Regions from separate parts of the Cronobacter turicensis genome, predicted to be linked through region 1. Evidence: predicted binding sites of a transcription regulator. Region 1 holds the regulator's gene; each other region holds the start of a gene.

Region 1 (4,065 bases):
CGTAGCGGTCAGGAAATCCAGATAACATCGCTGAGCGAAGATTACTGGCAGCGTCACTATGTCGGCGCGCGCCGGGTGATGACGCCGCGCACCATTCGCTAATCGGTTTATGCACATCAAAAAAACGGAGAAGGTCGCCCTTCTCCGTTTTCTTTTTTTACTGCGCTTATGTTATTCGGCGCTGCACGCCGTTTGCGCCTCGCGACGGCTGGAGAGCAGCACCAGCAGCAGGCCGAGCGCGGCAATCAGCGCCCCCATCACCGGCACCACGCTATAGCCGAAGCCCGCGTGAATAACAGCGCCCCCCGCCGCCGCGCCAAGCGCGTTGCCAAGGTTAAACGCACCGATATTGACCGATGACGACAGGCCTGGCGCTTCACTGGCGACGCGCATCACGCGCATCTGCAGCGGCGGCACCACGGCGAACGTCGCCGCGCCCCACACCACCATGCTAACGGCCGCGCCGATTTCCGTCTGCGCCAACCACGGGATCGCCGCCATGATGATGATAAGCAGCATCAGGAACCCCTTCAGGGTGCCGCTCACCGAGCGGTCCGCGAGGCGGCCGCCCAGATAGTTGCCGATGGAAAACCCTACGCCTATCAGCACCAGCATGGCGGTGACGAACGCCGCGCTGGCGTCAGTGATATGGTGCAGCACCGGCGCGATATAGGTATAGAGCGTGAACATCGCGCCCGCTCCGAGCACCGTGGTCAGCAGCGCGCTCACTACCTGCGGGCGCATCAGCACCGCGAGTTCGCTTTTCACATCCGGACGCTCGCCGCCGCCGCCTTTCGGCAGGGAGAGCCAGAGGCTCGCCATCGCCACCAGCCCAAGGCCCGCGGTCGCCAGGAACGACATCCGCCAGCCAATAGTTTCGCCAAGCCAGGTCGCCGCCGGCACCCCGCCGATATTGGCGATGGTCAGCCCCATAAACATCGTCGCGACGGCGCTCGCCTGTTTATGCTTCGGCACCACGCTTGCCGCCACGACCGAGCCGAGCCCGAAAAACGCGCCGTGGTTAAGGCTGGTGAGAATACGCGAGGCCATCAGCGTCATGTAATCCGGCGCCAGCGCCGAGAGCACGTTGCCGAGCGTAAAAATCGCCATCAGGAAAATCAGCGCGCTGCGTCGTGCGCGGTGCGACAACAGGAGCGTCATCAACGGCGCCCCCACCATCACGCCAACCGCGTAAGCGCTTATCAGCATACCGGCGGCCGGAATCGAGACGTTGACGCCGTTCGCTATTACCGGCAACAGCCCCATCGGGGAAAACTCGGTCGTGCCAATGCCAAAAGCACCAATCGCCAGTGCCAGTAACGGGAAATTGACTTTCATTCATTGCTCCAGAAATTGTACAACAGCGCCGGGGAATGCCCGACGTTACAGCAGGATGCAGAAAGGATGGCACTTTCAGTCGGAAAAGATAAGTGACAAAAACAGCAAAATATTATTGCGCGAGTGTTAAAGAACACGCAAAAATTGTTATTAGCGAATCATAAGGAAATAGCGTGAAAAAGAAAGGGAACGGCGAGCGAAAGGCGTTTAAGCGCAGGAATGGTATAAGAAAGCGGGAGAACGCAGGCGCACTCCCGCCTGGCGCTTAATGCAGGATGGCGGTAAAAGCGCCCGCCACAATAAGACCCAGCACAACAAGGGTAGTGACCAGCGAAAATTTCAGATCGGTACTCATGGTATTCTCCTTAAAGACCCCATAAAAATCAGGTAGTGCGCATTTTTGCATAAACGGGCCGAAAAATCCTGCGACATTTAACCAGATATGCGTTTTCCCTCTTCCCCTTTCGATAAAGATAAGCCAAAATTCGTCGCTACTTTATTCGGTACCGGCCATCGACCCCTCCTCACGATAAATGTCGCGTTTCCCGGCATGCCGCACGTCCCCTCGTGGCAAACAGGGGTGTGTACAGGCAAACGATTAACCCGTGATTTTGCAGGGCTCAGCCAGGGGTCTGGAGTGATTATTAATGGCAACAATTAAAGACGTCGCGAAGCGAGCCAACGTTTCCACAACAACAGTCTCACATGTAATTAACAAAACCCGTTTTGTGGCGGAAGAGACGCGCAACGCGGTATGGGCGGCTATCAAAGAATTACATTATTCGCCAAGCGCCGTGGCGCGCAGCCTGAAGGTGAACCACACCAAATCTATCGGGCTGCTGGCGACCAGTAGCGAAGCGCCCTACTTTGCAGAAATCATCGAAGCTGTAGAAAACAGCTGCTTTGCAAAAGGCTATACGCTGATCCTCGGTAATGCGCATAACAATCTGGAAAAACAGCGCGCGTATCTGTCGATGATGGCGCAAAAGCGCGTCGACGGCCTGCTGGTGATGTGTTCGGAATACCCGGAGCCGCTGCTGTCCACGCTCGAAGAGTACCGTCATATCCCGATGGTGGTGATGGACTGGGGCGAAGCTAAAGCGGATTTCACCGACTCGGTTATCGATAACGCGTTCCAGGGCGGTTATCTCGCGGGGCGTTATCTTATCGAGCGCGGCCATCGCGATATCGGCGTGATCCCGGGGCAGCTTGAGCGCAACACCGGCGTCGGGCGTTTTTCCGGCTTCATGAAAGCGCTGGAAGAAGCGGCCATCAAGGTGCCGGAGAACTGGATCGTGCAGGGCGATTTCGAACCGGAATCCGGTTATCGCGCGATGCAGCAGATCCTCTCGCAGCCGCAGCGCCCTACCGCCGTCTTCTGCGGCGGCGATATCATGGCGATGGGCGCTATCTGCGCGGCCGATGAGATGGGCCTGCGCGTGCCGCAGGATATTTCGATTATCGGCTACGATAACGTACGCAACGCCCGCTTCTTCAGCCCGGCGCTGACGACAATCCATCAGCCGAAAGAGACGCTGGGCCAGACCGCGTTCAATATGCTGCTCGATCGCATCGTTAACAAACGCGAAGAGTCGCAGACCATCGAGGTGCACCCGCGCCTTATCGAACGCCGCTCGGTGGCGGACGGCCCGTTCCGCGACTATCGTCGTTAATCCCTTCCGGGAGCCGTATCACTGCGGCTCCCGCAGCCACTCCTTGTTCAGCGTTTCACTGTCCCCCAGATAATCAAGCAGCCAGCGCAGCGCGGGCGAGGCGTCGCTTTGTCGCCACGTCAGGCAGCAGGCGGCGTCCGGGAACGGGTTTTCCAGCGTCAGCGCGCGCCACTCTTCGCGATCCAGCCATGGCTTGGCGAAATGCGTCGGCACCATGCCGATACAGAGCCCTTCGCTAAGCGCATCAGCGGCGCAGTGCCAGTCCGGCACCACCACGCGTCGCTGGTTATCCAGCAGCCAGGTGATGCGTTTGGGCAGCGATCGCGAGGTATCTTCCAGCACCAGCGACGGGTAATCACGCAGCCTGTCATCGCTTAGCGCGCCTTCATGCTGCGCCAGCGGATGATGATGCGCCACCACGCAGCGCCAGCTCAGCATGCCCATATCGCGGAACGCGAACCGCCCGCCCACCGGGATCGCCTGCGTGGCGCCGATGGCAAGTTCCACGCGCCCATCCGCCAGCGCATCCCAGACGCCGTTAAACACCTCCTGCGACACCTGCAACTCGACATCGGAAAAGTGCCGGTAGAAATCGAGCACCAGCTGGCGGGTGCGCTCAGGCCGCACGATATTGTCCACCGCGATGGAAAGCTGCCCGCGCCAGCCGTTGGCTATCTGCTGGCACTGCTGACGGGTGATCATCATTTTTTTGATAACAGAACGCCCCTCGCGTAAAAACCAGGCGCCCGCAGGCGTCAGCACCACATCGCGATGGCGTCGCTCAAAGAGCGACACCGCGAGCCATTCCTCAAGCTGACGCACCGTATAGCTCACGGCAGAAGGCACGCGGTGCAGTTCCGCCGCCGCCGCGGTGAAGCTGCCAGTGCGCGCGACGGCGTCGACGACTTCCAGAGAATATTCAGACCACATTTTCTGCCTGCAAAATTTTTGAATGGAAACGGCAAATATTAGCGTTTCACAAGCCGGTTTGCACTCCGTACACTCCGGGCTCTTTCGCGTATTAAGAAGTGAGTCATTGTGATGCGACCTGATA
Region 2 (4,065 bases), 1.0 Mb from region 1:
CACTCCGTTTTATCGCGTCCAGATTCACATGCGCTATAGCTTAACGCGCTTTCCGGCAATCCGTTAAGGCTTCGGCTACGCTTATCCTGAATCCGGGAGGTGGGAAATGGACAAAATCGTTTCTGACGAAAGCGCCAGCCGCGACGCGCCGGTACGTGAGCATATGCATGCCCAGCGCATCGAATGGCGCATCCAGCGGGGCGGCAACTGGCTGCTGTTCGCAATTGTATTGGTTGCGCTGCTGGGCGGGTTTTCCGACGGCTGGCTGAGTGAAACCTCGGCGACGAATCAGGAGAAAAGCCTGACCGTCGAGTATCAGCGTTTTCTGCGCGCCGAAAGCGACGAGCCGTTTGCGCTGCGCATTCAGGGGCCTAAAAATCAGCCAGTCACGCTGGCGTTTGGCGGCGATTTTGCCGATCGCTTCGTGCTGCAAACGCTTCAGCCGCAGCCGGTGGTGACCCATACCGGGCAGCACACGCTGACGCTCACCTTCGCGCCGACGCCCGATGGCGCCCACGCCGTCTGGATAGTGACGCAGCCGCAGTCGGCCGGGCGCTTAACCTCCACCGTGACGCTGGAAGGCGCGTCGCCGGTGCATCTGACCCAGTGGGTTTATCCGTAGGAGAACATAATGGACAGCGTATTGCGCGCCGCAGGCATGTACTTTCTGCTGCTGGTGGTGCTGAAAATCGCCGGTCGCCGCACGTTGCTGGAGATGAACTCGTTTGATTTCGTGCTGCTGTTAATCATCAGCGAGGCGACCCAACAGGCGCTGCTCGGCAATGACTTTTCGTTTACGGGGGCGGCAATCACCATCATTACGCTTATCGTGCTCGATATTCTGCTGAGCTATGTGAAAAACGCGTTTCCGCGTCTCGATCTGCTGCTCGACGGATCGCCGCTAATTCTGGTGGAGAATGGCCGCCTGCTGACCACGCGTATGAAGAAAGCGGGGATCTCGCGGGACGATATTTTAAGCTCGGCCCGCACCAGCCAGGGGATCGACCGGCTGGAGGAGATAAAATTCGCCATCCTTGAGAAAAATGGCAAAATCTCCATTATTCCCGCCGACAATCAGGAGTCGTAATGCCAGTCTGGGTGGATGCCGATGCGTGTCCGAAAGTGATTAAAGAAGTGCTGTTCCGCGCCGCCGAGCGCACCGAAACGCCGGTGATTCTGGTGGCGAACCAGCCGCTGCGCGTGCCGCCGTCAAAGTTTATCCGCGCCCGCCAGGTGCCAGCGGGGTTTGACGTCGCGGATAACGAAATCGTGCGTTGCTGCGAGCCGGGGGATCTGGTGGTGACGGCAGATATTCCGCTCGCGGCGGAAGTGATAGCGAAAGGCGCCGTGGCGCTCAATCCGCGCGGCGAGCGCTACAGCGAAGCCACCATTCGCGAACGCCTGACGATGCGCGATTTTATGGATACGCTGCGCGCCAGCGGCATCCAGACCGGCGGTCCGGACGCCCTGAGCCAGCGCGACCGCCAGCAATTCGCCGCTGAACTTGATAAGTGGCTCAGCGGCCAAAAGCGTCAGGCTTAAACCCAGTTGTCGTCGTCGCCGCCGAAATCGTCGCCGCCAAAGTCATCGCCGGCGAAATCGTTATTCCAGTCCTCGTCGCTGCTGGCAGGCACGTAGTCGTTGCCGTTGTCCTGTTGCAGCCCGGCGTCCTGGTTCAGGAACTGGCTGTCATCGGCCTGGTTGTAATCCTCAACGGCGTTTACCGGGCTGTTATCCGCCGGTTGCGCCGGTTCGTTAATGATATTGACGATCTCCTCCGGCTGGCTGTGGCTGAACATGCTGGTCAGCATATTGCCGAGCACCACGCCGCCCGCCACACCCGCGGCGGTCTGTAAGGCACCAGCCATAAAGCCGCCGCCGCGAGGAGCGTTATTGTACTGACCCGGCGCGGCCTGCGGCGCGTAGCCCGCCTGCGGTGCGCTCTGGTACTGCTGCGCGCCGGGAATAGGGTCGGAGCCGCGCGGTGTGGCCTGCGGGCGCGGGGCTTCCGGCTCGCTCTTGTTGCCGCCGAACAGGCCCGCCAGGAAACCGCCGCTGCTCTGCTGACGGCTTGCTGAATGTTTCAACTGCGCCACTTCGGCTTCGAGCGCCTGAATACGGCCATTCAGCTGTTTCATGGCCGCTTCCTGGATAAGCAGGGTCTGCGCCATGTAATAAGCGGCGCCAGGCTGGTTGCGCATATGCTGCTCAATCCAGCGTTCGGCGTCCGCGTCGCGCGGCGCGCTGTTTTCACCGGCGGCTTTGAGTCGGTCAAAAAGCCCGTCAATCAGACGTTGCTCTTCAGATTGCATGATTCATCCCTCTGTCATTGAACGCGTCAATAGTTAAGTCTGGAGAAAAATCGCCGCTTGTAAATATCCGGCGCGTAAAGGAAATAAGAAATATGTAACCGGGTGCGGCGAACGGTGGGGTTGTGTTCGCCGGGTGCTTTCAAGTATGGTGGGCGCGCCTGGCGAATTCTCGCCAGTGGTAGCGTGGCTTTACACCCTTAAGACAGAAGAAGGGTTGCGCGGCGCGGGCCGCCATTCATTTTTAACCTTTTTGTAATTTTAAATTTACGCCTGTCTTGTGTACTAGTTTATTGTTAAACTCACGGCTTACGGCCTGCTGTCAAACCCTTTCGCCTTGCGCGAAAGGTGAGGTAATCCATCCATGAATCAACCCATTTATTTAGTCGGCGCGCGCGGCTGCGGAAAAACCACTACCGGCGAGGCGCTGGCACGCGCGCTGGCATACGGCTTTGCCGATACCGACCGCTGGCTGCTGGAGCAGACGCAGATGACGGTCGCCGAGGTGGTGGAGAAAGAAGGCTGGCCGGGTTTTCGCGATCGTGAAAGCGAGGCGTTGCAGGCGGTTACCGCGCCCGCAACGGTGGTCGCGACCGGCGGCGGCATGGTGTTGCGTGACGAAAACCGCGAGTTCATGCGTGCGCATGGTATCGTGATTTATCTCAACGTGCCCGTCGAGGTTCTGGCGCAGCGTCTTGAAGCGTTCCCGGAAGCGGGCCAGCGCCCGACGCTCACCGGCAAGCCGGTGACGGAAGAAATTGCCGATGTGCTGGCGGTACGCGACGCGCTTTATCGCGAATGCGCCCACCACGTGATTGACGCCGCCGACGCGCCCGCGGTGATTGTTTCTCGCATTATTGACGCGCTACACGTCGCCCATGCCAGCTAAGTGACGGGATTGTCTATACTTAACGCTCCTCCCCGATAAATTAAGGAAGAGCTATGCCGACCAGACCCCCTTATCCGCGCGAGGCGCGCGTGGTGCCTGTTGAGAAAGGCGTACCGGGTAAGACCGTCACCAGTTATCAACTGCGCGCCGATCACCCCGAGCCCGATTCACTTATCAGCGAACACCCTACCGAACAGGAAGCGCTGGACGCCAAGCGTCGTTACGAAGATCCGGACAAATCCTGACCGCGACCGGCGGCAGGCGCAGGCGTTGCGCTTACCGCCACTCCGAAAATGAGTAGCTGCCGCTTTGCATCACACCTTTTATCCAAAGCTAATGTTAACGATACGTTATGATTATTTTTCGGTAGCTTGCGGCAGGCTTTTCCTGCTGTATGCGTAAGCTGCTACGCTTTTTGATTCATCTTCCGTTTTCGCTCAAGTATTCAGCGAAAAGTGTCGTTAACTCTTTGAGAGGCTGTAAACCAAGGCGATTAACATGCGTGCGACTCTGGCCATACTTACCCTCGGTGTAGTACCTGTCAGCGAGGTACTGCCGTTGTTAACCGAACATATTGATGAGCAGCAAATTACCCATATCAGCCTGATGGGGAAACTGTCGCGCGCCGAGGCGATGGAAGATTATGGCGTAACGGGCCAGGAAGAGACGCTTATCACTATGCTGTCCGACGGTGAAAAAGCGACGGTCTCAAAAGCCAAAACCGAAAGGGCGCTGCAAAGCGTTATTGAAGTGCTGGATAACCAGGGCTATGACGTGATTTTACTGATGAGTACGCAGCGCTTCAGCGGTCTGCGTGCGCGCAACGCCATTCTGCTGGAGCCGGATCGTATTATTCCACCGCTGGTC
Region 3 (4,065 bases), 2.1 Mb from region 1:
TTATAAGTTTGTTGGCGTCGCGGATAGTATAGAAGGTAAAGCCCTGGCAAACGCCAGTGAAGGTGACAGTGCTGCACAAGGTGTGGCCATTGGTCTTTTCGATGACGAGGGACGTCCCATTGATATTAATCATACCGTCGTTTTAGCTTCACAAAATCGTGCTCAGGGTATTGGTTTTCAGGTGGTAAAACTGAATGGCAAAGTTGCGACCGCTGGGACCGTACATGGCGTGCTTACCATTGATGTTGAGCGCCTTTAACGAAAAGATACCTCTACCCGCTTTCTGCGTAAATCCGGGTAAATCATAGCTGAATGACAAGGGAGTGTTTAAACTCCCTATTTGTAATACCCTATATAAAACCATAAGTAACATATCTATTTATAATAAACGGTAGCTCTGCGCTTTGAAATATAGTGGCGACACGGACAGCCTGCCAACTCAGGCAGATGAAGAGGCCATTGATCAGATATAACCAACCCAACTCCCAGAGTAATATTGGCACGCTATTATCATAAAAGTCTAAAACCATACATTATGATAATAAAATGAGTTAATGAAACACAACTACGATTATAAACACAAAACCATCATTGTATTAATGGAACTTTTTACATTATTCTTATGCAGGCATATTGCATTTTCTCAATTGCATCCTTCATTGAAGTATAATCGCAGGCCAATAAAGAGAAGGCAATTCGCCAAAAGCATCTAAACACGCCTGATAATTTCTCGTTAAGCACGTCATTCAATGCGTAAGGAAATATTATGAAAAGTAATTTAGTAAGCATAGCTGTAGCGAGTTGCTTCATAACCAGTATGGCGCACGCTGCAATGGTAACTCCAGATATACCCGCAACGCTTAATATTGAAGGAACCGTCAACAATAGCGGAAGCCAGTTTTGTCAGATTTCCATTCTCAATAATGTCATTAGCCTTAATACCTCTGAGAATGATCTGGTTGAACAGGGTTCAAATGCAACGTCAGCTGTCCCCGTAAGGTTTGACGTTTCAAGCATTAGCCAGGCCAACGGTGGTTCAATGAGCCAATGTGACAAAGAGATTTATGAAGGTAAAATCGCTGTAAGATTTGTCGGCATTTATGACAATGCGGAAGGCACTTCATTTGCTAATACTCTGGCAGGTGAAGATGCAGCAGAAGGTGTGGGCATCGGCTTTTTTAATGTCAATGCGACGCCTTTAGACGTTAGCGATATTTACAACCTGCCAGGAAAATCCAATTCAGCCGCTGAAACCATTGGGTTACAACTGGTTAAGTTAAAAGGCCAGAAGGTTAAAGCCGGTTCGGTAGCAGGTAATGTTACGTTCCAGATTGAACGTTTATAACTGCTCCACACAACACCTGTTCTCTGGCTGTCATTATTCTCCTGTAAAGATTAACGAATAACGACCAGAGAAGATGCCGGTGTCAATGTCCTGTAAAAGGATGTAACGACAAAAAGAGGCCCAAGTGGAGGAGTCCCGTAACCGGCGGCTTCTTCACTTTTTGCAATCGTTTGCTTTTGATTTTCACTTCGCTAGAATGTCCGCTTTTCCACCGTGGGAATCTGTCGATGTCCGTTAACACCCTTGAGTCTGAAAATGCGCAAACGGTTGCGCCCGCGCAGAATAGCGAACTGATTTACCGTCTGGAAGACCGGCCGCCCCTGCCGCAAACGCTGTTTGCCGCCTGCCAGCATCTTCTGGCGATGTTCGTGGCGGTGATTACGCCTGCGCTGCTGATTTGTCAGGCTCTGGGGCTGCCCGCGCAGGACACGCAGCACATTATCAGCATGTCGCTGTTTGCTTCCGGCGTGGCATCGATTATTCAGATTAAAGCCTGGGGGCCGGTCGGCTCCGGGCTGCTGTCTATTCAGGGCACCAGCTTTAACTTCGTGGCGCCGCTTATTATGGGCGGTACCGCGCTGAAAACCGGCGGCGCGGACGTGCCCACCATGATGGCCGCGCTGTTCGGCACGCTGATGCTGGCAAGCTGCACTGAAATGGTCATTTCACGCGTTCTGCACCTGGCGCGCCGCATTATCACGCCGCTGGTCTCTGGCGTGGTAGTGATGATCATCGGCCTGTCGCTGATTCAGGTCGGGTTGACGTCGATTGGCGGCGGCTATGCCGCGATGAGCGATCACACTTTCGGCGCGCCGAAAAACCTGCTGCTGGCAGGCGCAGTGCTGGCGGTAATTATTCTGCTTAACCGCCAGCGTAACCCGTACCTGCGCGTCGCCTCGCTGGTGATTGCGATGGCGGTGGGTTATCTGCTGGCCTGGGCGATGGACATGCTGCCGCACGCCGCGGCGCCTGCGCAAAGTGCGCTGATCATGATCCCGACGCCGCTGCATTACGGGCTTGGCATCGACTGGAACCTGCTGTTGCCGCTGATGCTGGTCTTTATGATCACGTCGCTGGAAACCATCGGCGATATCACCGCCACTTCTGACGTCTCCGAACAGCCGGTCTCCGGCCCGCTGTATATGAAACGCCTGAAAGGCGGCGTGCTGGCGAACGGCCTGAACTCGTTTGTCTCCGCCGTGTTTAACACTTTCCCGAACTCCTGCTTCGGACAAAACAACGGCGTGATCCAGCTGACCGGCGTCGCCAGCCGCTATGTGGGTTTTGTGGTGGCGCTGATGCTGATTGCGCTCGGCCTGTTCCCGGCCGTGAGCGGTTTTGTTCAGCATATTCCTGAGCCGGTGCTGGGCGGGGCGACAATTGTAATGTTTGGCACCATCGCCGCCTCCGGCGTGCGTATTGTCTCCCGCGAGCCGTTAAACCGCCGCGCGATCATGATCATCGCGCTCTCGCTGGCGGTGGGCCTCGGCGTCTCGCAGCAGCCGCTGATCCTGCAATTCGCGCCGGACTGGGTAAAAAACCTGCTCTCCTCCGGCATCGCCGCGGGCGGCATTACCGCCATTGTGCTGAATCTGATTTTCCCGCCGGAAAAACAGTCCAACGACTGATCCCCTGCCGATGGCGGCGCCGCGCCGCCATCGCTGACACCTCCGTTGACAATCCCCGCCTTGAGCAATTCGCCCGAATAGTGCATAAATCCATCATCGGAAGTTCACAGGATGGAAGACAATGAAATTTCTCGGAAAGCTCATCATTGCGCTGATCGCCGCCGTTCTGCTGATTCTGCTCGCGCTCTATGTGTTATTACAGACGCGCTGGGGCGCAGGCTGGCTCACCGGCTGGGTAAACCAGCACAGCGGTTACCACATCACCTTTGATGAAATGGACCATAGCTTCTCCGCGCCTTCGCATCTGGTGCTAAAAAACGTCACGTTCGGGCGCAGCGGCCAGCCCGCCACGCTGGTGGCGCAAAAGGTGGAGATCGGCCTGAGCAGCCGCCAGGTCACCGAGCCGATGCACGTCGATACCATTTTGCTCTACAAGGGCACGCTGAATTTATCCCCTTCCACCGCCCCGCTGCCGTTTCGCGCCGACCGGCTTCAGTTAAGCGATATGGCGTTTAACAGCCCGAAAACCGGCTGGGATCTCAGCGCGCAGCGCGTTAATGGTGGTATCAGCCCGTGGCTGCCGGAAGCCGGGAAAATCCTTGGCAGCAAGGCAGATATCGCCCTGAGCGCAGGCTCGTTGACGCTAAACGGGATGCCTGCCAGCAACGTTCTGGTGCAGGGCGAAATCAATAATAACGAGGTGACCATCACCAATCTCGGGGCAGATATCGCCCGCGGCGCGCTCACCGGCAACGCGCGTCGGTTAGCGAACGGCGGCTGGGTGGTGGATAACCTGCGCCTGAGCGATATCCGTCTGCAAACCGCGAAATCCGTGAGCGACCTGCTGCAACCGCTGACGACGCTGCCCTCGCTGGCGCTCGGGCGCGTTGACGTCACCGACGCGCGGCTCGAAGGGCCGGGCTGGGCGGCGACCGATCTGGATATCAGCCTGCGCAATCTGACGCTGGTGAACGGCAGCTGGCAGAGCGATGACGGCAAGGTGTCGATGAACGCCAGCGAGGTGGTCTACGGCTCGCTGCATTTTCTCGACCCTATCGTGAACGCCGATCTCTCAACGCAGGGCGTAGCGCT

The links. The regulator PurR, encoded in region 1, represses purine synthesis genes. The targets are predictions, from matches to a motif close to CANGCAAACGTTTGCNTG.
Region 2: aroL (shikimate kinase AroL) is a predicted target of PurR. The motif match lies at 2,481-2,498, and genes of this name have one in related genera.
Region 3: AB8W27_RS00185 (NCS2 family protein) is a predicted target of PurR. The motif match lies at 1,505-1,522, and genes of this name have one in related genera.

Annotation. Positions count from the first base shown of each region.
Region 1 is NZ_CP165997.1:2,289,089-2,293,153, forward strand. It holds gene AB8W27_RS10945 (C40 family peptidase) at 1-102, shown strand, start outside; gene AB8W27_RS10950 (MFS transporter) at 172-1,338, opposite strand; gene AB8W27_RS10955 (YnhF family membrane protein) at 1,604-1,693, opposite strand; gene purR (HTH-type transcriptional repressor PurR) at 1,986-3,011, shown strand; gene punR (DNA-binding transcriptional activator PunR) at 3,030-3,941, opposite strand; gene punC (purine nucleoside transporter PunC) at 4,053-4,065, shown strand, end outside.
Region 2 is NZ_CP165997.1:3,328,198-3,332,262, reverse strand. It holds gene AB8W27_RS15970 (hypothetical protein) at 107-622, shown strand; gene AB8W27_RS15965 (DUF421 domain-containing protein) at 632-1,087, shown strand; gene AB8W27_RS15960 (YaiI/YqxD family protein) at 1,087-1,542, shown strand; gene AB8W27_RS15955 (DUF2076 domain-containing protein) at 1,539-2,312, opposite strand; gene aroL (shikimate kinase AroL) at 2,674-3,198, shown strand; gene yaiA (protein YaiA) at 3,252-3,443, shown strand; gene AB8W27_RS15940 (AroM family protein) at 3,697-4,065, shown strand, end outside.
Region 3 is NZ_CP165997.1:39,466-43,530, reverse strand. It holds gene AB8W27_RS00195 (fimbrial protein) at 1-259, shown strand, start outside; gene AB8W27_RS00190 (fimbrial protein) at 767-1,345, shown strand; gene AB8W27_RS00185 (NCS2 family protein) at 1,573-2,973, shown strand; gene AB8W27_RS00180 (AsmA family protein) at 3,095-4,065, shown strand, end outside.